Regions from separate parts of the Mesorhizobium sp. ES1-3 genome, predicted to be linked through region 1. Evidence: riboswitches for the same ligand, from Rfam matches in the RefSeq annotation. Region 1 holds a riboswitch; each other region holds the start of a gene.
What was found. Region 1 has a riboswitch for cobalamin ahead of LB536_RS08055 (aromatic ring-hydroxylating oxygenase subunit alpha). Riboswitches for the same ligand answer to the same signal wherever they lie in the genome.
Positions count from the first base shown of each region.

Region 1 (7,340 bases):
CCCGCTGCCCCCGAAATCGCTGGAACTGACCCTGAAAGCTAGCGGGGATTACCTAAAGGGCTGTTAATCGCGCATCGTGGCGCCTTCCCGTTATCAGCCAATGAGCAAGAATTCCGCCGAGACAAGCTGGAAAGGCAATGCGCCATAGGCGGCGACCGTCGCCTGATCGTCCCATTGGCGGAACTGCCGCGACGGCCGAAATATTTGCCATTGGCAAGGTTGAGCACCACGGCCTCGCCATCGAAGGATTCGAAAACGATATCCCGGCAAGGCAAGCTGTGCCGGCAAGGTGCCGACCATTTCTGCGATCAGTTCGGTATCAAGCCTCGATTTCCAGCGCCGACAATGGCCTGGAACAACAGGCCAGGATGAAGCCATCGTCGACCTCATGATCGAGGATGCCGCCATTGTGGCTCATCTCGACGCTGCCGGAGACTTTCTTCACCTTGCAGGTTCCGCACAGGCCGAATTCGCAGGCCGCCGGTATCCGCACGCCCGAGGCACGCGCCGTCTGCAGCACGGTCTGGCCGGCGACGCATTCGGCGTCGACATCCGAAAGCGCGAATCGGATCGGCGTCGCGGCTTCGACGGGGATAGCCACACCGTCCTGCGCCGGCGCCGCGAACGGCGCCGGGATTTCCTCCACGGTCGGTGCGGCAAAGCTCTCCTGATGGTACTTTGTCATGTCGAAGCCGGCGGCTTCCAGCATGCCGCGCACGGCGCGCATGAAGGGATCTGGGCCGCAGCAGAAGATTTCGCGTTCGCGGAAATCGGGTGCCAGGAGCGGCAGCCGGATGGCGTCGATGCGGCCCATATGGCCGTACCAGCCCTCGCGGCTCGACCGCTCCTCGATCATGAAGCCGAGCGACAGGCCCGGCATATGGCCACCGAGCAGCTCGAGCTCCTTGCGAAAGATGATCTCTTCCGGGCGCCGCGCGCAGTTGACGAAGCCGACATCGGTCCATGGCGCGCAGTCGTTCAGCCAGCGCAGCATCGACATCATCGGCGTCACGCCGGAACCGGCCGAGACGAACAGATACTTTGCCGCCGGATGGCTGTGCAGTGAAAAGTCGCCGCCTGGTCCATAGGCCTTGACGTGCGAGCCCGGCGCCAGGTGATCGAACATCCAGCGTGTGCCGACGCTGCCCGCCTGCGCCTTCACCGTCACCGCGATCGAGAACGGCCGCGACGGCGAGGACGACAGCGTATAGGTACGCATCAGCGGTCCGTCCGGCGTCGGCAGTTCCAGCGTCACGAACTGGCCTGGCTTGTAGCGGAACCAGGTCTGGTTGTCGGACCGGAAGGTGAAGGTCTTCACGTCCGGCGCCTCGTCGCTGACGCCGATCACTTCCAGCACCTGCAGCCTGTCGTTCCAGGGCGCCATCTGGTCGAGATGACGATAAAGGCCAAGGTCGGTCATCGCATTCATCCCTCAGCCTCTCATGCGACGCTGCGCAGCGCGGGCCGGCCACCTTCGGCAAGGCGCGGTCCGATGAAGCGGGCATACCAGTCGACGAACTGGATCACACCGCCCTCATGCAGCTCGGAATAGGGGCCGGGCTCGTAAGCGGGCGATAGGATACCGAAGGCGTTCTCTTCGACGATGCGGCGATCCTGGTCGTTGGTTTCGGTCCAGACATGGGTGAGTTCGGCGAGATCGTAGTCGACGCCCTCGACCGCATCCTTGTGTACCAGCCATTTGGTCGTCACCGCCGTCTCCGTGGCGCTGACCGGCAGCACGCGGAAGGTGACGGCATGGTCGATGAGGATATGATTCCAGGTTGTCGGGTAGTGATAGTGCATCAGCGTGCCGATCCGGTCGGCCGAAACGCTGTCGGACAGGTTCTTCTTCACCGCCCGATTGCCGGTCATCGTGTAGCTCTGGGCATCGCGCAGCAGCGGCGCGCGGGTGGCGCGGTATTGCCCGGCCGGGTCGATGCGGAATTTGCTGGGTAGGCCAGCAGCCTCGCATTTCGCCCAGTGCGCCAGCATCTCCGGATCGCTGTCGGCCCCTTGCACGCCGGTCACGGTCGGTGCTTCCGGGAAGGTCTTGCACAGCTCCGGATGATTGCCCGCACAATGATAGCATTCGCGGTTGTTTTCCCAGACCAGCTTCCAGTTGCCCTTCTCGATGATCGTGCTCTCGAAGGCGATCTTGGCCTCGCTGAGCCGGTGCGGCTTCAGATAGGGCTCGATCATCGCCCGCATCGGCGCGAAGTCGGCGGGCTCCTTGGCCAGGCAGATGAAGACATAGCCGGCGACGCTTTCGCAGGCGACCGGCTTCAGCCCGAACTGGCTCTTGTCGAACCCATCGGCCATCTGGCGGGCGAACAGCAGCCGGCCGTCGAGCTCGTAGGTCCACTGGTGATAGGGACAGACCAGTTTGGCGGCCATGCCCTTGTCGGTGTTGCAGACGCGGCTGCCGCGATGGCGGCAGGAATTATGGAAGGCGTTGATCTTGCCCTGCTGATCGCGCACCAGCACGACCGGATAATCGCCGATCTGCACGGTGATGAAGCTGCCCGGCTTGGGCAATTCGCAATCATGGCCGATGAACAGCCAGTCGCGATACCAGATCAGCTCCATGTCCAGCTTGAAGTAGTCCGGGTCGGTGTAAAAGGGCTGTTCCAGCGAAAAGCCTTGTTTGCGGCTGTTCAAGAGCCTCAGCATGTCGTTGCGCGCGTCCATGTCCTGTCCTCAGTTTCAAGGACTGAACTGGTGGTGATTGAGGAAGGACTGGACGCAGATCGGCGAAAAGCCGGACAAACACCATCCGCCTCTTGACCGCCCACCGCGATCAGTCGAGTTCTAGCCATCTCGGGCTGGTTTCCGGGCTCTGGAGTTGTCCTTGCGGACCATCGCGACACCTTCCCAGGCCTTCGCCCAGTGGTCTCCCGTTGCGACTTGAACTCCACCACCGTTGCGGGGGCAGCGCCGGAATCTGACCGGCTTCCCAATTCTCCGCTCCATCGTCACGCAGCGGCACCTGAGATGTCTGATCTAATCACGGCAGGCTTTGCGACATCGGCACGAAAGCGACATCGCATCCATGCGGCGCGACACGCACGCTGGATCGTCGGGACAGGGTCGTAGCCGTTGGAATCGACCTCCGTCGCCAGACGCGCCGGCACCGTTTTCGACCCCTTTGCCGCGGGCGAGAAGGTTAACGGTTTCAAAAAGTGACTATTAGCAGAGTCTAAAATCGAACCGAACGGTTCGTTTCTGTTGACGGTGCGTGCAAGACGGTGTGAACGCCGAGCCTCCGACACAGTTGATGATCGAGGCGTTGGAGTTAGATAACCAATTGATATCACGAAGAAAAAGAGCGGATGTGGAAAGCCCTGGTACAATTTCAAGTGGTGGAGTCATGGTCCACGCTGAACAACTTCGTGATTGGAAACGGCCGGGGGGCTCTCCCACATCGGGGCTGTCCGAACGACGCGATTTTAATCCCAAGACACGCCGCTAGACGGACGGAAAAATACTGGAGTACCCAAAATGAAAAAGATTGTTCTCACTGCCGCCGCCCTTCTGGCGATTTCCGGCAGCGCCTTCGCTGGTAGCGACAATTACGGTTCGAACGGCGCCAATCAGCCCGCAGCAGCCGTGGACAGCTCGTACACCGCTTCGACCGGCAAGTCGGAGCCGGCTGCTCATGCGCCTGTGACGGGCGCCGACCACAAACGCTTCGGCAACAACTAACTGCCGATCCCCGGCACGCGGCGGGGCGACCCTGCCGCGCCGGTGGATGCCACAAATTCAGGAGTACTTAAAATGAACAAGATCCTCATTGCTGCCGCCGCCGTCCTGGCCCTCTCCGGCAGCGCCTTCGCCGGCAGTGACAATTACGGTTCGAGCGGCGCCGACCAGGCCGCTGTCACTTCGACCGACAACTCGAACACAGCGTCGATCGGCAAGTCGGCTTCGGCCACGCAGGCGCCTGCCCAGCAGGGCAGCGATCGCAACCTCTTCGGCCGTTAACGGCCCGTCCACGAGCGGCGGGCTAGCCCGCCGCTCGTGGAATTCAAGAAATCAGGAGTACTTAAAATGAACAAGATCCTCATTGCTGCCGCCGCCGTTCTGGCCCTCTCCGGCAACGCCTTCGCCGGCAGCGACAACTATGGCTCCAATGGCGCCAATCAGCCCACTGCGTCGTCGACCGTCAATGTCGACACGTCGCATACGGGTTCGATCCGCAACAGCGACTCGCCCGTCTACAAGCTGCTCAATTCGTCCGGCGACGTGCAGAAGCCGGCGCATCAGGGTGCCGATCGCAATCTGTTCGGCAACAACTAACAGATCCGGACCTTAGACATAGACAAAGAAGAGCGGCGGGCCATGCCCGCCGCTCTTTTTGCGTCGTCGAGAACAGTTGGTCTCAGGCCGCCTTTGCTTCGACTTCGTGCAAGGCAAAGGAGCGACCGTCGGCATCGAAGATATGAAGGTCGCCGGCATTGGCGGTCAGCCGCAACGTCGAGCCGCGCTTGACCTCGACATTGCCCGGCAACTTGGTCACCAGCGGCAGGTCGGCCCGGCCGATGTCGATATAGACCAGCTGGACCTCGCCGAGCTGCTCGAGATAATCGACCGTCCCCTCGAACAGATAGTCGCTACCACTGGCGATCGCGAGATCTTCCGGCCGCACGCCGAAGCTGACCGCCGCTCCCTTTGCCGAGGCAGGCGTCGCGATCGGTACCGTCGCCTTGCGTCCGCCGACATGGCTGATGATGGTTGGGTTGCCCGTCTTGTCGACCGTCGCCGGCAGGATGTTCATGGCCGGCGAGCCGATGAACTGGGCGACGAAGAGGTTGCCGGGGTTCTTGTAGAGCTCCATCGGCGTGCCGACCTGCTCGATGTGGCCGTCCTTGAGCACGACGATGCGGTCGGCCAGCGTCATCGCCTCGACCTGGTCGTGCGTGACGTAGATCATGGTCGTGTTGGGCATGGATTCCTTGAGCTTGGCGATCTCGATGCGCGTGGCGACGCGCAGTGCCGCGTCAAGGTTCGACAGCGGCTCGTCGAACAGGAACACTTTCGGATTGCGCACGATGGCGCGGCCGATGGCGACACGCTGGCGCTGGCCGCCCGACATCGCCTTGGGCAGGCGGTCGAGATATTTGGTCAGCTGCAGGATCTCGGCTGCCTGCCGCACCCGCTTGTCGATCTCGGCCTTGCTTTCCTTGCCGATCTTCATCGAGAAGGCCATGTTGTCGTAGACGGTCATGTGCGGATAGAGCGCGTAGGACTGGAACACCATGGCGATGCCGCGCTTCGACGGCGGCACGTCGTTGACCACCTGGCCGTCGATCCTGAGTTCACCCGCCGTGATCTCCTCGAGCCCGGCGATCGAGCGCAGCAAGGTCGACTTGCCGCAGCCCGACGGACCGACGAAGACGATGAACTCGCCCGATTTGATGTCGAGGTCGATGCCGTGGAGAATGTTGAGATTGCCGTAGGACTTCTTCACTTGCCTCAAATTGACATCGGCCATTGGTTTCCTCCCAGTGATTCCTCGGATGTTTCAGCCTATGCGCCCGAACCAGGCGCCGTAACCGCCGAGCTCGACCGAACCGGTGCTTGCCTGCCCGGAAAACCCGTGTCCCGCCAAAGGTTGCAGGGTTCGGTTGCCGAGGTCAACCTTCGCCGGCGCGGCAGCCAGATTGAAGACGCAGACGACCTCCTCATTGCCCGCCCGGCGGGTGAAAGCGATGGTGTCGCCCTGGCTTTCGATGAAGGTGATGTCGCCCTTGGCCAGTGCCGGATGGGCGCGGCGGAAGGCGAGAAAGCGCCGGTAATGCTCGAGGAGCGAGGTTTGGTCACCGTGCTGCACGTTGACCGCCTTTGACAGATGCTTGGCTGGCACCGGCAGCCAGGGCTTTGCCTGGGAGAAGCCGCCATTCCTGGCGCTGCCATCCCATACCATGGGCGTGCGGCAGCCGTCGCGGCCCTTGAATTCCGGCCAGAAGCGGATGCCATAGGGGTCCTGCAGGTCCTCGAAGCGCAGGTCGGCCTCGCCGAGCCCGAGTTCTTCGCCCTGGTAGATGCAGACCGAGCCGCGCAGCGACATCAGCAATGCCGAGATGACCTTGAGATAAGCGATCGGGTCGGCTTCGTCGGCGGCCCAGCGCGAGGCCGGTCGCATCACGTCATGGTTGGAAAACGCCCAGCACGACCAGCCGTCGCTGGCCACCCTGCCAAAAGCTTCCAGCACCGAGCGGACCTTGGCGGCGCTGATCTTTTCCGGCGCCAGGAAGTCGAAGGAATAGCACATATGCACGCGCTTGCCGCCGGCGGTATAGGCGGCGACCACGTCCAGCCCGCGCTGCGAATCGCCGACTTCGCCGACCGCGGCGGTCGCCGGATACTCGTCGAGCAGCGCCCGGAAACGCTCGAGGAAGGCGAGGTTCTCCGGCCGGCTCTTGTCGTAGATATGATCCTGGTAGTTGTAGGGGTTGACCGCCGGCGCCGTCTGGTCGTTGCGCTCTTCCGGCGGCAGCGGCGGGTTGTTTTCCAGCCCCTGGCTGTGGAAGTAGAAATTGATCGTGTCGAGGCGGAAGCCGTCGACGCCGCGCTCCAGCCAGAAGCGGGTGACGTCGAGCAGCGCGTCCTGGACCTGGCGGCTATGAAAGTTGAGGTCGGGCTGCTCGGCCAGGAAATTGTGCAGGTAGTATTGCTGGCGGCTGGTGTCCCATTGCCAGGCCGAGCCGCCGAAGATCGACAGCCAATTGTTGGGCGGCGTGCCGTCGGGCCTTGCGTCCGCCCAGACATACCAGTCGGCCTTCGGATTGGCGCGGCTGGAGCGGCTTTCCCCAAACCAGGGATGGATGTCGGCGGTATGCGACAGCACCTCGTCGATCATCACCTTGAGACCCAGCCGGTGTGCCTCCGCCGTCAGGGCGTCGAAATCCGCCAGCGTGCCGAACATCGGGTCGACGTCACAATAATCCGAGACGTCGTAGCCGAAATCCTTCATTGGCGATTTGAAGAAAGGCGAGATCCAGATGGCATCCGCGCCAAGGGCGGCAATGTAGGGCAGCCTGCCGATGATGCCCTTGAGGTCGCCGATGCCGTCGCCATTGGAGTCCTGATAGCTGCGCGGATAGATCTGGTAGATCACCGCGCCCCGCCACCAGTCCTGGTCGACGGCGGGGTCTGGTTTCGAAGTCGCCTTCAAAGCCGATTGCATGGTCTCAACCTCCTTTCACCGAGCCGGCCAGCAGCCCGCGGACGAAATAGCGCTGCAGCGAGAAGAAGACGATCAGCGGCACGATGATGGTGATGAAGGCCGATGTCGTCAGGATCTCCCAGTTGCCGCCACGCGAGCCGAGCAGCGCATTGAG
Region 1 covers NZ_JAIUGW010000004.1:163,875-171,214, reverse strand. The annotation lists gene LB536_RS08060 (hybrid-cluster NAD(P)-dependent oxidoreductase) at 320-1,420, opposite strand; gene LB536_RS08055 (aromatic ring-hydroxylating oxygenase subunit alpha) at 1,441-2,688, opposite strand; cobalamin riboswitch at 2,803-3,005, opposite strand; gene LB536_RS08050 (DUF680 domain-containing protein) at 3,499-3,702, shown strand; gene LB536_RS08045 (DUF680 domain-containing protein) at 3,775-3,981, shown strand; gene LB536_RS08040 (DUF680 domain-containing protein) at 4,048-4,296, shown strand; gene LB536_RS08035 (ABC transporter ATP-binding protein) at 4,379-5,491, opposite strand; gene LB536_RS08030 (alpha-glucosidase family protein) at 5,522-7,186, opposite strand; gene LB536_RS08025 (carbohydrate ABC transporter permease) at 7,191-7,340, opposite strand, start outside.

Region 2 (7,340 bases), on a different contig from region 1:
TGCGTGTCGGTAACACGGATAGTCAGTCCCTCACCGCTCAGCCTTCCGGCAGCGGAATGAATTCTTGCTCATCGCCGGGGACGATATCGAAGCGGCCGGTCTTCCATTCCTGCTTGGCCTGTTCGATGCGCTCCTTGGACGAAGAGACGAAATTCCACCAGATGTAGCGCTTCGAACCGAGCGAGGCACCGCCGAACAGCATGAAATGCGCACCCGTCGGCGACGATATTACGATCTCGTCGCCGGGACGGAACACCAGCAGCCGTTCCGCCGGAAAGACGTCGCCTGAAATCGAGACCTCGCCCTCCAGCGTGTAGATGGCGCGCTCTTCCGCATCGGCCGGGATCTTGACGCTGGCACCGGGCGCAAGCCGCAAATCAGCGTAGAGCGTTTCGGAATCCGCCCGCACCGGAGACCGCAATCCTTGGAAATCGCCGATGACGACACGGCCGCTGACGCCCTCGGCATCGATCTCTGGAAGTCGCAGCGCAGCTGTGTTCTCGAACACCGGCGCCACCTCTTCCTTGCCGTCGGGCAGCGCCAGCCACGTCTGCAGGCCGGAGATCGACATCGGCGCGCCGCGCAATTCCTGCGGCGTGCGCTCGGAGTGGACGATGCCGCGGCCTGCGGTCATCAGGTTCACGTCGCCGGGCTCGATCACCATTTCGGTGCCGAGCGAATCGCGGTGCCTGATCTTGCCGTCGAACAGATAGGTTACGGTCGACAGGCCGATATGCGGGTGCGGACGAACGTCGAGCGCCTGGCCGGCGCGCATGATGGCGGGACCCATTCGATCGAAGAAGATGAACGGCCCGACCAGGCGCCGCTTGGCGGTCGGCAAGGCGCGGCGCACCTCGAAGCCGCCAATATCCTTGGCGTTCGGGATGACCATCAGCTCGATCTGGTCGCTGGCGAAGGCATCGCCGGCCTCAGGGTCTTTCCCCGGGAAGAAGCTCATGAACTCTCCTGGTCAGCGGTCAGTGGGCGCTTTGGGCATATCAGGCGAACCGGATCGCCGCCTTTGCTCTTAGTTTAGCCGCCACCTCTTCGCGATTGCGCGGATGCTGGTGGGTTTCGAGCGAATCGAGAAGCTCGCGTGCCGATGCCGCGATGGCGTCGACCGCGTGATCAAATGCATGCTGGTTCTTGGCGGAAGGCCGCGTCGTACCGCTCAGCTTGCGGACAAACTGGAGTGCCGCGTCGCGGACTTCGTCATTGGTTGCCGGCGGATCAAAATTGAACAGGGTCTTGATGTTTCTGCACATCGCTTCCGTATCTCCTCTTGTCCGTTTCAATCGGGACGAACTGTATCCTCGATCATGATCGTGTCCAAAAATCGGTAAAGCTGCTCGGCTCCCTAGTCCGCGTCGAGCGGCTCGGTTCCAACCGGCTTGCCGTCGCGCGACAGCCTGATCTTCTCGACCTTGTCCTCAGCGGCCTTCAGCAACCGGTCGCAATGCATCTTCAGCGCCTCGCCGCGCTCGTAGATCCGGATCGACTGGTCGAGCGGCACGTCGCCACGCTCCAGATCATCGACGATCTTCTCCAGAGCGTCGAGTGCCTGTTCGAAGCTCATCGCCTTGACGTCTTCGTTGATCTCACCAGTCATCATTCATCCTTTCATCAGTCGCCCGACATGGGCGGCGACCGAAAATGCCAATCCCTGCAGATCGTAGCCGCCCTCGAGCAGGCTGACGAGCCGGTTGCCGCCATGGCGTGCGGCGCGCTGCATCAGCTGGCCGGTCGCCCAGTCGAAATCGTCCTCGGTCAGATTGATTTCCGCCAGCGGGTCGCGATGGTGCGCGTCGAAGCCAGCCGAAATGATGATCAGGTCGGGCGCGAAATTGTCGAGTGCCGGCAGCACGCGCGACAGGAAAGCATCGCGAAACACCTCGCTGCCGGTCCGCGGCGCCAGCGGCGCGTTGACGATATTGCCAGCGCCGGTCTCGTTCTTCGCGCCGGTGCCGGGATAGAGCGGCATCTGGTGTGTCGAGCAATAGAGCACCGAGGGATCGTCCCAGAAAATATCCTGCGTGCCGTTGCCGTGATGCACGTCCCAGTCGACGACGGCGACACGCTCGGCGCCATGCTTCTTCTGTGCATAGCGCGCAGCGATTGCCGCCGTATTGAAGAAGCAGAAGCCCATGGCCGTGGTCTTTTCCGCATGGTGCCCAGGCGGCCGGGCGGCGACGAAGACATTGTCGGCGCGGCCCGCAAAGACGTCGTCGACGGCGGCGTTGGCGGCGCCGATCGCCGTGGTCGCGGCCTGCCAGCTCTTCGGGCTGGCGGTGGTGTCGGCATCGATGCGGGCAATGCCTTCGTCGGGGATGGCGGCGCGGACACGCGCGACGAAATCGGCGGGATGCGCGTAAAGGATGGTCGCCTCGTCGCCTTGCGGTGCCTCGACGCGGTCGAGCGCGGCGAAAGCTTCGTCGTCGAGCACGCGTTCGATGGCGCGCAGGCGGTCGGGCCGCTCGGGGTGACCGGGCGGGGTGATGTGTTCGAAAAAGATCGGGTGCGTGTAGAGACGAGTGGCCATGTCCCCCTATCTAGTGCCCCGGCGCGGCGATGGCCATGCGTTGCGGCCTGATCGCTGGGGAAAATCGAACCTGCGTCCATTCATGTCGCTGCGGGCATTGGCGTCGCCGGCCATTCGGCGTAAGACTGCCGCTACTGCCTGGTGCCCGCGAAAGCGGGAGAATCGGGAACACGGTTTGATACCGTGGCGTGCCCAACGCTGTGAGGGGGACTGCGCCGGTAAGTGCCACTGTCGATGACGGGAAGGCACCGGACGTGGGTTGATCCCGAGCCAGAAGACCGGCCTGGCAGGCATCGTCATCCGCATGGTCAGGCGGATGATATCAGAGCGGCGTGCGTTCTCTTGGACGCACAAAGTACGCTCTGAAAATTTGAACTGCTGCAATCGCAAGGGGACAAGCGATGCCGGAAGATATGACCGCTGCAATGGGCGATGGATTCGACCAGATTGCGCGCGACGCGGTTTACCGCGCCATGTTCACGCGGCGCGACGTGCGTAGCCATTTTACATCGGAGACGATCGACGACGAGGTGCTGGCGCGGCTGCTGCTTGCCGCCCATCACGCGCCGTCGGTCGGCTTCATGCAGCCCTGGAATTTCATCGTCATTCGCGATGCCGCGCGACGGGGGGAGGTGCGCGACCTGTTCTTGGCCGCCCGCGAACAGGAACTGCCGGCAATCGAGGCGGACCGGCGGGCGCTCTACCGCAAGCTCAAGCTCGAAGGCATTTGCGAAAGCGCGCTCAACATCTGCATCACCTGCGACCGCGAGCGTTCGAAAGGCTCGCCGCTGGGACGCTGGCACAATCCGGAAATGGATCTCTACAGCACGGTCTGCGCGGTGCAGAATTTCTGGCTGGCCGCGCGTGCCGAGGGCGTTGGCGTCGGCTGGGTCAGCATCATCGAGACGCAAGCGCTGAAAAGCCTGCTATCCATCCCCGACCACGTGACGCCGATCGCCTATCTCTGCGTTGGCCGTGTTTCCGAGTTCGCGCCCAAACCCGACCTCGAAACGCATGGCTGGGGCCGACGGCTGCCGCTGCCAGACCTGATCATGAGCGAGACGTTTTGCGGCCAGGGTGAGGCCTCGCTCAAATCCACGGTGGCCCGCCTCGACACCGTCGCCGCTGCGCCGGCAAACCCCGCCGATCAGCGCGTCGCGCCGGCCGTACCCCAGTGCGAACCGTCGAAGGTGGAGAGCGCCTTGTCCTTGAGTTCCCGGAACTTCGACGAGGCTTCGGCGAGCCGGGCGTCCCAGGCGGCATCGGGCACCTGGCCCTCGATGGTCTTGAAATAGACCTGCATCAGGCAGGCGATGGCGAACGGCTCGATGAACGCCGCCTTGAAGGCCCAGGCAAAGACGATGGCCAGAACGAAGGCCCAACCGGCGAGCTGACCGGGCATGACGTAAAGAATGGCGGCCGCCGGCGCCAGCATCAGCAGGAAGATGACAAAGGAGACGCCCCACATGATGACCGCCAGCCAGACCGCGTTCTTGACCATGGTCTTGCCATTCTGGGCGTAGAGCACGACGCCTTGCCGCGCGGTCTCGAAGGGCGAGGACGAATTGATGCGGATGTTGTAGCCGAGAATGATCTCATCGACATAGGTCAGCGACAGGCGGATCACCGTGTTGAGGAACGAGACCAGGCCGCTCAGGCCCGGAATGGGCAGGAAAGCCGCGATGCCGCCGAGCAGGCCGGTGATGGCGCGGATGGCGCCCTTGACTAATTGGTCGACGACGAAAAGGATGTTCGCCTCGGCAAAACGCTCGGTCACAATCTCTTTTGCGTAGGCGATCTGGTTCTGGCCGTCGGGAACGTCATGGCCGTCGATCAGATGAACCATGACGGCGATGTGACCCGCCTTGACGACGTAAAGGATATATTCGCGGATCCAATAGACGGCGATCGAGACGAGGCCGAAACCGACCACGCCACCCCACATGGCGAAGGACAACGGTCCATCAGGATCGGTGGAGATATGGCCGACGCCATAGCCGACGGAGGCGCCCGTGCCGGTGGCCATGATGTAGGCCAGCGTGATGCCGAAATAGACGATCATGCGAAAGACAATGAAGGGCCAGGTCCGCATCATGATGGACACCGACCTGCCGATATCGAAATCCCACATGCCCGAATCTCCCCTCAGAGATGGCTGTGGAGGATGCGCTCAAACCGGCTATTGTCAATTGCAGGCGGCGGCGGGAGGGCCACGGTGGCTCAGTTTGGCCGCGCTTCCGGCTTCTCGAGCAGGCCTTCAAGCAATTGCTTGAACGCGGCCACCACCTTCCTCGATGTCGCTTCGGGATCGTTCGAATTGGCGATCCGCTGCGCGGCCTGACTGCTCGCCCCATTGATCAGCCGCGCCGCGGTCTCCGGATCGAGGCCCGGCACGACCACCCCCTCCTCTTGCAGCGCGGTCAGATGATCGGTCATTGAACCGACGCAGGCATTGGCATTCGACCATTGTGCCGGATCGCCCAGCACCGCCGGACCGTCCCGGAACATGATGCGCTGGATTTCCGGCTCGAGCGCCATCTCGATATAGGTGGTGCATTCGTCGACGAAATGCTGCCAGCGGGTCGGCGCCCTCGACGCGACCTCGTTCACCCGCGCCGCCATCTCAGCATCGATTTGCGCGATAACCGCCTCGAGCAGTCCCTTCTTGTCGCCGAAGTGATGATAGAGGGCGCCGCGCGTCAGTCCGGCCGACGCGGTGAAATCGTCCATCGACGCTTCGGCGTACCCGATGGTGCCAAAGGCTTGGCGTGCCGCGGCGATCAGCTTGGCGCGTGTCTCCGCGATCATCTCCTTGCGTGGTCGATGCATGTCCTGGCCTTATCTACATACGTCCCGTATGCCAATTGACATACGGGGCGTATGGTCTATTTAACACTCATACGTGTCGTATGTAATCGTCGAATCGCCCCTTGTCGAGGAACAGGATCATGCAAAACCCCTATTCGGAAATTTTTCGCGCTCCCGGAGCCAAGGGCTTTGCCGCCGCCGGCTTCATGGCGCGCCTGCCGATCGCCATGGCGCCGATCGGCATCGTCGCGATGTTGTCGCAGACGCGTGGCGAATACTGGCTGGCGGGTGCGGTTTCCGCGACATTCGCCTTGGCCAATGCTTTCCTGGCGCCGCAAATATCGAGGTTGGTCGACCGCCTCGGCCAGACGCGGGTTGTCGTACCCACCACCATCATCTCCGTGCTCGCATTCGCGGCCCTGATCGCATCGGCCAATCAGGACTGGCCGGTATGGACGCTGTTCGTGTCGGCACTGCTGGCCGCGGCAATGCCAAGCATGCCGGCCATGGTGCGGGCGCGCTGGACCGAGATTTTCCGGGGCCGGCCCGAGATGAATACCGCCTTCGCCTTCGAGTCGGCGGCGGATGAACTGGTCTATATCGCCGGCGCATCGCTGTCGGTGGGCCTCAGTGCCGCGCTGTTCCCGGAAGCGGGCGTGCTCGTCAGCACTCTGCTCCTTGCCGTGGGCTCGACAGCTTTCATCCTGCAGCGTTCGACCGAACCGCAAGTGCGGCCGGTGGACCATGGCTCAACGGGCTCGGCAATCCGCCTGGGGCCGGTTCAAATCATCACCTTCGCCATGATCTTCATCGGCGCGACTTTCGCGACGACGGAGGTGAGCACGGTGGCGATCACCAAGGAATTCGGCCAGCCGGGCGCCGCAAGTCTCGTCATCGGCGTCTATGCGCTGGGGTCCTTCGTGCTCGGCATCATCGTCGGCGCGCTGAACCTGAAAGCACCGCTGCAGCGCCAGCTCGCCATCGCGGTCGCGTTGGTCACGCTCGGCACGCTGCTGCCGCTTACCGCCGGCACCGTGCCCGTGCTCGCGCTTACTGTCTTCATCAGCGGCGTGGCGATCTCGCCGACCTTCATCACAGCCTTCGGCCTGATCGAACGGCATGTCCCTGAAACGATGCTGACCGAAGGCATAACCTGGGTGATGACCGGCATCGGCATCGGCATGGCGATGGGCTCTTTCGCCGCCGGCGCGGTGGTGGATGCGTTCGGCGCCCAGAACGGGTTCTGGGTCTCGGTGGCGTCAGGCGTTATCGCACTGGTCACGGTGCTGCTCGGCCAGCGCAGCCTCGCCACCCACGGATGCGAGCTGGAAGGATGCGAGGCGGCAATCCCGGCCGAATGACAGCCAGGGTTTGTCGAGCTCAGATAATCTCGGTCTTGGCGATGTGAATGCCAAAACCCTCGAGACCGACATAGTGGCGCTCGCGCGAGGCGATCAGATTGATCGAGGAAATGCCGAGATCCTTCAGGATCTGCGCACCAAGGCCGATCTCACGCCATTCGCTCTCGCGCCGGCGCGCCTCTTCATGGTCCTCGCGATCGCCCGGCGCCGGCCGGTTACGCTCCTGGTGAGCGACGCCGACCGAGCCCTCGCGCAGATAGACGATGACGCCGCGCTTGCGCTCGCCCATCGCCTTCATGATGGCATCGAGCCGGTGGCTGGTACCGAACACGTCGGTCACCACATCCTCCGAATGCAGCCGCACCGGCACCTCCTCGCCGTCGCGGATATCGCCGAAGACGATGGCGACGTGATGCATCGTGTCCCAGGGCAGCGTGTAGGTGAACACCTGCGCCTTGCCGCCCAGCGTCTCGATGTCGGAGCAGGCGACGCGCTCGACCAGCGTTTCCTTGCGCTGCCGGTAGGCGATTAGGTCGGCGACCGAAACCTGCTTGAGACCGTGCTCCTCGGCGAAGGCCGCGACTTGTGGGCCGCGCTTGACGGTGCCGTCATCATTGACCAGTTCGGAAATG
Region 2 covers NZ_JAIUGW010000031.1:50,306-57,645, forward strand. The annotation lists gene LB536_RS28180 (pirin family protein) at 38-958, opposite strand; gene LB536_RS28185 (DUF2277 domain-containing protein) at 999-1,265, opposite strand; gene LB536_RS28190 (exodeoxyribonuclease VII small subunit) at 1,358-1,609, opposite strand; gene LB536_RS28195 (histone deacetylase family protein) at 1,613-2,539, opposite strand; cobalamin riboswitch at 2,662-2,841, shown strand; partial or broken gene bluB (5,6-dimethylbenzimidazole synthase) at 3,013-3,519, shown strand; gene LB536_RS28205 (hypothetical protein) at 3,687-4,670, opposite strand; gene LB536_RS28210 (TetR/AcrR family transcriptional regulator) at 4,760-5,368, opposite strand; gene LB536_RS28215 (MFS transporter) at 5,488-6,708, shown strand; gene ribB (3,4-dihydroxy-2-butanone-4-phosphate synthase) at 6,728-7,340, opposite strand, start outside.
Region 2: it holds a riboswitch for cobalamin, as region 1 does, so the genes downstream of both, bluB (5,6-dimethylbenzimidazole synthase) here and LB536_RS08055 (aromatic ring-hydroxylating oxygenase subunit alpha) in region 1, are expected to answer to the same signal.

Region 3 (7,340 bases), on a different contig from region 1:
GGATCGTGGTAGTCGGCGCGGCGGTCGGCGGAACGGCCGCGGTCGGGGGCGAGTGCGACCGTGATGTTGCCGAAATGCGCGGCGCGGAAGGGGAAGCTGGCGACGGCTGGCGCTTGAGCGCCCCCCTCTGTCCTGCCGGACATCTCCCCCGCAAGGGGGGAGATTGCGCTGTCGTCACGGCTTTCGCCAACTGCCAACATTGCAGAAGGAGCGACGGCCCCGAAACTGCCGATCTCCCCCCTTGCGGGGGAGATGTCCGGCAGGACAGAGGGGGGTGCTTCGCGAAGACCTGTCTCCCGATCTGCTCTGCCCCAAGCAGCCTCTACTGAGGCGATTGCATCTGCTGGCAGTTCTTTCGAGAGATGCAAATAGTCCGCCAAGCCAAGTCGGTGATCACTTTTTTCCAGCAAATCCAGCAATTCACGCGGCGTTTGTGGAATCCCTTCAACGGCATAGCACTGTTCGCTCAAGTCGTGCAGCATGGCGATCACGCTGGACGGAACATCGAGCCCGACCGCATAGCCGGTTCGGCCGGGGGCGCTGGGGTAATCGGGGATCAGGATCGCGAGCTTGCGTTCGGCGCGCGGGGTCTCTTGCAAACGGATGAAGGCCGCTACGCGCTTAGCCACTTGCTCCACACGATCCGCTTGCGGCTGGTTGGCCAACGCACGGTGGCCTAGCGCCGGGTCGACATCACTCTCGCCCTTGAAGGAAATGGCGCCGGCAAGGATGCGGCCATCGAGTTCGGGCAGCACGACATGCATGGCAAGGTCGGCGGGTGCCAGCCCGCGCTGGTTGTTTTCCCAGACGTCGCGGCGTGTGGTGGCGACGATGACCTGGAAGACAGGCACGCCGGCGCGGTCGAACAGGGTTTCCACGCCGGCCTCGGCGCCGGACGCGAAAGCGGTCGCGGTGATGATGGCGGCCGGTTTCAGCGATGCGACGGCATTTTCGGCGAATGCCAGGGACAGCGGATCCTTGAGACTGGAAACAAAGATCGGGACCGGTGCCAGTCCCTGGGAGCGCAAAGCCTCGGCCAGCGCATCGATCGGGGCGACATCGGCCGCGAGCAGCATCGATCGGTAGAAGAGAATCGGGATGATAGGGGCGCTGACATTTGAAAGGTCCGGCTTCTCTGCGACCCCCATTCCAAACTGATAGTAACCGGCCTTCGGCACGCTGACCGGACTGGCGACGGATGTATCCTGTCCGGCCAGGCCCGCCAGCCTGTGCACCAGCGCGTTCATATTGGCCGGGCCGCCCTCGCGGAAATAGCCGAGCAGGCCGTCGAGTTCGGCGCGGGGCAGCGTCGAGGCTTCGATCAGCCTGAAATCCTCGTCATGGCTTTCACCGGGAAGCAGCGCCAGTCTTATGCCGCGTTCGCGGGCAATTGCCGCCAGTTGGTCGCAGCCATAGCGCCACCAGTCGTAACCGCCGAGGATACGCACCAGGACGACCTTGGCGTGGCGGGCGACGCTGTCAACCCAGAGGTCGACCGACATGGGATGGCGCAGGTCGCGCAGTGCCGCCAGCCGCATCGAGGGCAGGCGATCGGCGTCGGCCTTCCATGCCGCCGCCAGTCCGGCGAGGTCGCTGTCGGTGAACGACAGGGCCACGATATCCGCCGGCGCCTGCCTGAGATCGACAGGCTCGGCGAGATCGTCGAGCGAGGCGGAGGTCGTGGTGAGGATGTGCATCGCGGCCTGTGCCTGAAAATCAGCCGGCGAGGATACGTTCGATCGCCGGACGGTTCAGCCCCTTGAGGCCGATGACGACCAGGCGCGAACGGCGGTCGTCCTCGGCGCTCCAGGCGCGGTCATAGTAATGATTGACGCGCGGGCCGACGGCCTGCAGCAGGAGCCGCATCGGTTTGCCGCCGACTTCGACGAAGCCTTTCACCCGCAGCACGTTTTCCTGTTCGGCGGCCGCGGCGACGCGCTTTGCCAGCTCGTCGGGATTGGCGATCGAGGGAATGTCGACGATGAACGTGTCGAAGTCGTCATGCTCGTGGTCGAACGCGCCGTCATGATGGGATTTGCGGTTCTCGATATCGTCCTCGACGGCGAGACCGAGGCCGAGCAGCACCGAGGGATCGACCTTGCCATGAGACGTCGGCACGATCTTCACGGCGCGGGCTGAGTGTTCGCCGATGATGCTGTTGGCGCGGGCCGAGCCGTCGGCGTCCATCAGGTCGCTCTTCGACAGGATGATCAGATCGGCGCAGGCGATCTGATCCTCGAACACCTCCTCGACCGGATCATCATGGTCGAGGCTTTCATCCCCGGCGCGCTGTGCCTGCAGGGCTTCCATGTCGTTGGCAACCCGGCCTTCGGCAAGTGCGGGACCGTCGACCACGGCGATGACGCCATCGACGGTCACCCGGCTCTTCACTGTCGGCCACTGGAAAGCCTGGACCAGCGGCTTGGGCAGAGCGAGGCCCGAGGTTTCGATCAGGATATGGTCGACCTTCGGCGTCAGGGACAGGATCTGGTCGAGCGCCGGCACGAAATCGTCGGCGACGGTGCAGCAGATGCAGCCATTGGCCAGCTCGACGATGTTTTCCTCGGGGCAGGTATCGATGCCGCAGCCCTTGAGGATTTCGCCGTCGATGCCGATGTCGCCGAACTCGTTGACGATGATCGCGATACGCTTACCGCCAGCGTTTTCCAGGAGATGGCGGACAAGGGTCGTCTTGCCGGCGCCGAGGAAGCCGGTGACGACGGTGCAGGGAACGCGGGAAACGGATGCGGTCATATCAGTCTTTCAGTATGTCGAGGGGAGGGATGCGGGCAACGAGGCCGCGTTTGAGGCTATCGGGCCGGCCCCGCCAGGGAATGAGGCCGTCGCTGGATGTGGCGAAGAGTTTCGCGCCGGTGACGAGATCGGCGCCGCTGGTCGGGGTCAGATCGCCAAACACATAGCTCCAGCATCCGTCGCGCAGGATCGCGGCGCTCAGCCGGCGCTTGCAATTGCCGAGGCATTCGACGGTGCGGATGCGGATGTTGTCGCCCGAGGCGGCTTGGCGCGTATCTTCAGCCAAGAGTTCGCCGGCCCGGGGATGAGCATCGGAGCCGGTCTCGTCGCGACAGGAGGCGCAGACGATGACAGTGATGCCGGCCAGGTCTTCATCCCCGCCGGACGAAATGTCCGTTGTTTCAGCCGAAAAACTGCTGTCGCGATCCAAATCAGGCTCCTTGCCCGGAAAACCCGCCGGGCGATCGGATACTTGCATTCCAGACGGCAGGTCTCCTGGCTCGCGGGTCATCGCCTTGGGTAGCCGCCTTCCCGGGACAATCCCAGTGGCTTTCGGCCTTGGCTCTTCGCTCACAGTTGCGGGGACAGCCGCGGATTTGGGATTTTCAATCCCGCACCGCATTCCCTCTTGGCTCCTCCCTTTGCCGAGAGGAGACCGTCTGGATTGGATTTAGGCTCTTGCGGGCAGTGGTGTCAACGCGAGCTTACGACACCGCGATGTCGGACAGCGCCGGGCCCAGGTCGCCGGCGGGCGTCACTTCGATGCGTTCGAGGCCAAGCCAGCCCTGCATCTGCTTCAATTCCTCGGAGAGCTGAGCGGCGGTTTCGGGCGGTGCGCCGGGCTCGGCGTAGGCGGCATGGACACGCAGGACACTTGCCGGCCGGTCGGCCTTGAGGTCGACGCGCGCCACGATCCTGTCGCCGAGCAGGAAGGGCAGGACATAGTAGCCATATTGGCGCTTGTCGGCCGGGGTGTAGATCTCGATGCGGTAGCGGAAATCGAACAGCCGCTCGCTGCGCGAGCGCTCGAAGACGACCGGATCGAACGGCGCCAGCAGGGCGCGGGCCTCGATCTTGCGTGGCAAGCGCGCGTCCCTATGAAGGTAAGCCGGCTTGTCCCAGCCCTCGACACGGACCGGCAGCAACTCGCCGGTCTCGACCAGTTCCTCCAGGCGGCCTTTCATGTCGGCGGGGGAGAGTCGAAAATAATCGCGCAGGTCGCCCGATGTCGCCACGCCATGGGCGCGGGCGGAGATGCGCAGCAATTCGCGATGTGCATCCTCGGCGGTCGGTACCGGCAGGTCGAGGATCGCCTGCGGCAGCACGCGCTCCGGCAGGTCGTAGAAGCGCTCGAAGCCGCGCCGGTGCGCGGTGGTGATGCGCCCGGCCCAGAACAGCCATTCGAAGGCGTGCTTGGCGTGGCTCCAGCCCCACCAGCCGCCGGAGCCTTTCTGGCCTTCCAGCGCGGAAGCGGCGATCGGGCCGCGTGCCACGACCTCGCGGTAGATCTCTTCTATATAGGGGGCGTGCTCGCGGCCCCATTTGGCCAGCCCCAGATACATTTCATCGCCTTGCTCGGCGCGCTGCATGCGCCAGCGCATCAGCGGGTAGGTCTCGACGGGCAGGAACGAGGCCTCGTGCGCCCAGTATTCGAACACAGTGCGCTTTCGCGTCACGGCGGCATTGTCGAGCAAAGCGAGGGGATAGGGGCCAAGACGCGAATAGAGGGGCATGTAATGGGCGCGAACCACCGCACTGACGGAATCGATCTGCAGCAGGCCGGTGCGAGACAGAACGCGGGCGAAGTGGCGGCGGTCGGGCGTGCCGGCGGGGCGGGGATCGAGAAATCCCTGAGCGGCGAGCGCGATGCGCCGGGCGGCGGCAAGCGAGATCTTTTCCTTCATGCGGATGCGTCTCTGGTGGACCTGTCTGGCGTTGCGGGGTGATTCCTGTCCATGCTAGCAGGGTTTTGGCGGCAACCTTGTCAGGAGAGAAAAGTGGAGTAAAAGACGAAGGAAATCAAACAGGAGCGTATGGGACCAGTTTCTCCCGGATTGCCGTCCAGCTCGGTGTTTTGAACAAGGTTTGACTTGCTTCGCTGGAAGTGCTGCGCTAACCCTCGCCGCGTTGCAGCATAGGCTCCTTAAAACGGTTCAGCGGTTAATCTGTCACGCTTCCGCAATAAGGTCCGGTGCTGTAATCAACGTGGATTGGCGCCAACGGAAAGCCGCTGCATGAACGCACTCCTCAGTTCGTACCTGCCCATCGTCCTGTTTATCGGCGTGGCGCTGGTGGTCGGCCTGGCGCTGCTCGCGGCGCCGTTCCTGGTAGCCTACCGCAACCCGGATCCCGAGAAGCTGTCCGCCTATGAATGCGGATTCAACTCGTTCGACGACGCCCGCATGAAGTTCGACATCCGTTTCTACCTGGTGTCGATCCTGTTCATCATCTTCGATCTCGAAGTAGCCTTCCTGTTTCCCTGGGCGGTGTCCTTCTCGAAGATCGGCATGCTCGGTTTCTGGTCGATGATGGTGTTTTTGGCAGTGCTGACAATCGGCTTTGCCTATGAATGGAAAAAAGGAGCGCTGGAATGGGATTGAACGACAGTTCAGGCACCCTCGTCGCGCCGAAGCCCAAGGGTATCATCGATCCCAATACCGGCAAGCCGGTGGGGCAGGACGATCCCTTCTTCCTCGAAATCAACAACGAGCTTGCCGACAAGGGTTTTCTGGTCACCTCGACCGAGGCGCTGATCACCTGGGCGCGCAGCGGCTCGCTGATGTTCATGACCTTCGGCCTGGCGTGCTGCGCGGTCGAGATGATCCACACCTCGATGCCGCGCTACGATTCGGAGCGGTTCGGCGTCGCGCCGCGCGCGTCTCCGCGCCAGTCCGACATCATGATCGTGGCCGGCACGCTAACCAACAAGATGGCGCCGGCGCTGCGCAAGGTCTACGACCAGATGCCGGAGCCGCGCTACGTCATCTCGATGGGCTCCTGCGCCAATGGCGGCGGCTATTATCATTATTCCTATTCGGTGGTGCGTGGCTGCGACCGCGTCGTGCCCGTCGACATCTATGTGCCCGGCTGCCCGCCGAGCGCCGAAGCCCTGCTCTACGGCATTCTTCTCCTGCAGAAGAAGATCCGCCGCACCGGCACGATCGAACGGTAAATCAATGGCCGCATCCCTTAGCGAACTGTCGACCTATCTCGGCGAGAAGCTGCCTGGCCGCTTCGGCGATGCGGTGCTCGCCTATGGCGAGCTCACCGTCCAGGTCGAGCCGGGCGATCTGGTCGAAGTGATGACTTTCCTGCGCGACGATGCGCGCTGCCAGTTCATATCGATCATCGATGTCTGCGGCGCCGACTATCCGTCGCGGGCCAAGCGCTTCGACGTCGTCTATCACCTGTTGTCGCCGAAACAGAATGTGCGCATCCGCGTCAAGGTGCAGGCCGACGAGGAGACGATGGTGCCGTCGATCACCGGCATCTATCCCGGCGCCGACTGGTTCGAGCGCGAGACCTACGATCTCTATGGCGTGCTGTTTTCGGGCCACCCCGATCTGCGCCGCCTGCTGACCGACTACGGTTTCGAAGGCCATCCGCTGCGCAAGGATTTCCCGCTGACCGGGTTCGTCGAAGTGCGCTACGACGACGAGGCCAAGCGCGTCATCTACGAGCCTGTGGAACTGAAGCAGGAATTCAGGAACTTTGACTTTTTGAGCCCGTGGGAGGGAACCGACTACGTTCTCCCCGGGGACGAAAAAGCCAAGACGAATTGAGGCGCCAGAATGGCTGAAACCTCCGTCCGCAACTTCAACATCAATTTCGGCCCGCAGCATCCTGCCGCGCATGGCGTTTTGCGCCTTGTTCTGGAGCTCGACGGCGAAGTCGTCGACCGCGTCGATCCGCATATCGGCCTGCTGCATCGCGGTACGGAAAAGCTGATCGAGGCAAAAACCTATCTGCAGGCGGTGCCTTATCTCGATCGGCTCGACTATTGCGCGCCGATGAACCAGGAGCACGCCTTCGCGCTCGCCGCCGAGCGCCTGCTCGGGATCGAGGTGCCGAGGCGCGGCCAACTGATCCGCGTGCTCTATTGCGAAATCGGCCGCATCATGTCGCACATCCTCAATGTGACGACGCAGGCGATGGACGTCGGCGCGCTGACGCCGCCGCTGTGGGGCTTCGTCGAGCGCGAAAAGCTGATGGTGTTCTATGAGCGCGCCTCGGGCTCGCGCATGCATGCGGCCTATTTCCGGCCCGGCGGTGTCCACCAGGATCTGCCGCGGCAGCTGGTCGAGGACATCGGCAAATGGATCGACCCGTTCCTGAAATCGCTCGACGATCTCGACAAGCTGCTCACCGGCAACCGTATCTTCAAGCAGCGCAATGTCGATATCGGCATCGTTTCGCTGGCCGACGCCTGGGCCTGGGGCTTCTCGGGCGTCATGGTGCGTGGCTCGGGCTCGCCGTGGGACCTGCGCAAGTCGCAGCCCTATGAGTGCTACTCCGAGATGGATTTCGACATCCCGATCGGCAAGAACGGCGACTGCTTCGACCGTTATCTCTTGCGCATGGAAGAA
Region 3 covers NZ_JAIUGW010000033.1:31,250-38,589, reverse strand. The annotation lists gene LB536_RS28810 (cobaltochelatase subunit CobN) at 1-1,697, opposite strand, end outside; gene cobW (cobalamin biosynthesis protein CobW) at 1,717-2,754, opposite strand; gene LB536_RS28800 (DUF1636 family protein) at 2,756-3,184, opposite strand; cobalamin riboswitch at 3,222-3,429, opposite strand; gene LB536_RS28795 (winged helix-turn-helix domain-containing protein) at 3,459-4,658, opposite strand; gene LB536_RS28790 (NADH-quinone oxidoreductase subunit A) at 4,989-5,354, shown strand; gene LB536_RS28785 (NuoB/complex I 20 kDa subunit family protein) at 5,345-5,926, shown strand; gene LB536_RS28780 (NADH-quinone oxidoreductase subunit C) at 5,931-6,536, shown strand; gene LB536_RS28775 (NADH-quinone oxidoreductase subunit D) at 6,546-7,340, shown strand, end outside.
Region 3: it holds a riboswitch for cobalamin, as region 1 does, so the genes downstream of both, LB536_RS28800 (DUF1636 family protein) here and LB536_RS08055 (aromatic ring-hydroxylating oxygenase subunit alpha) in region 1, are expected to answer to the same signal.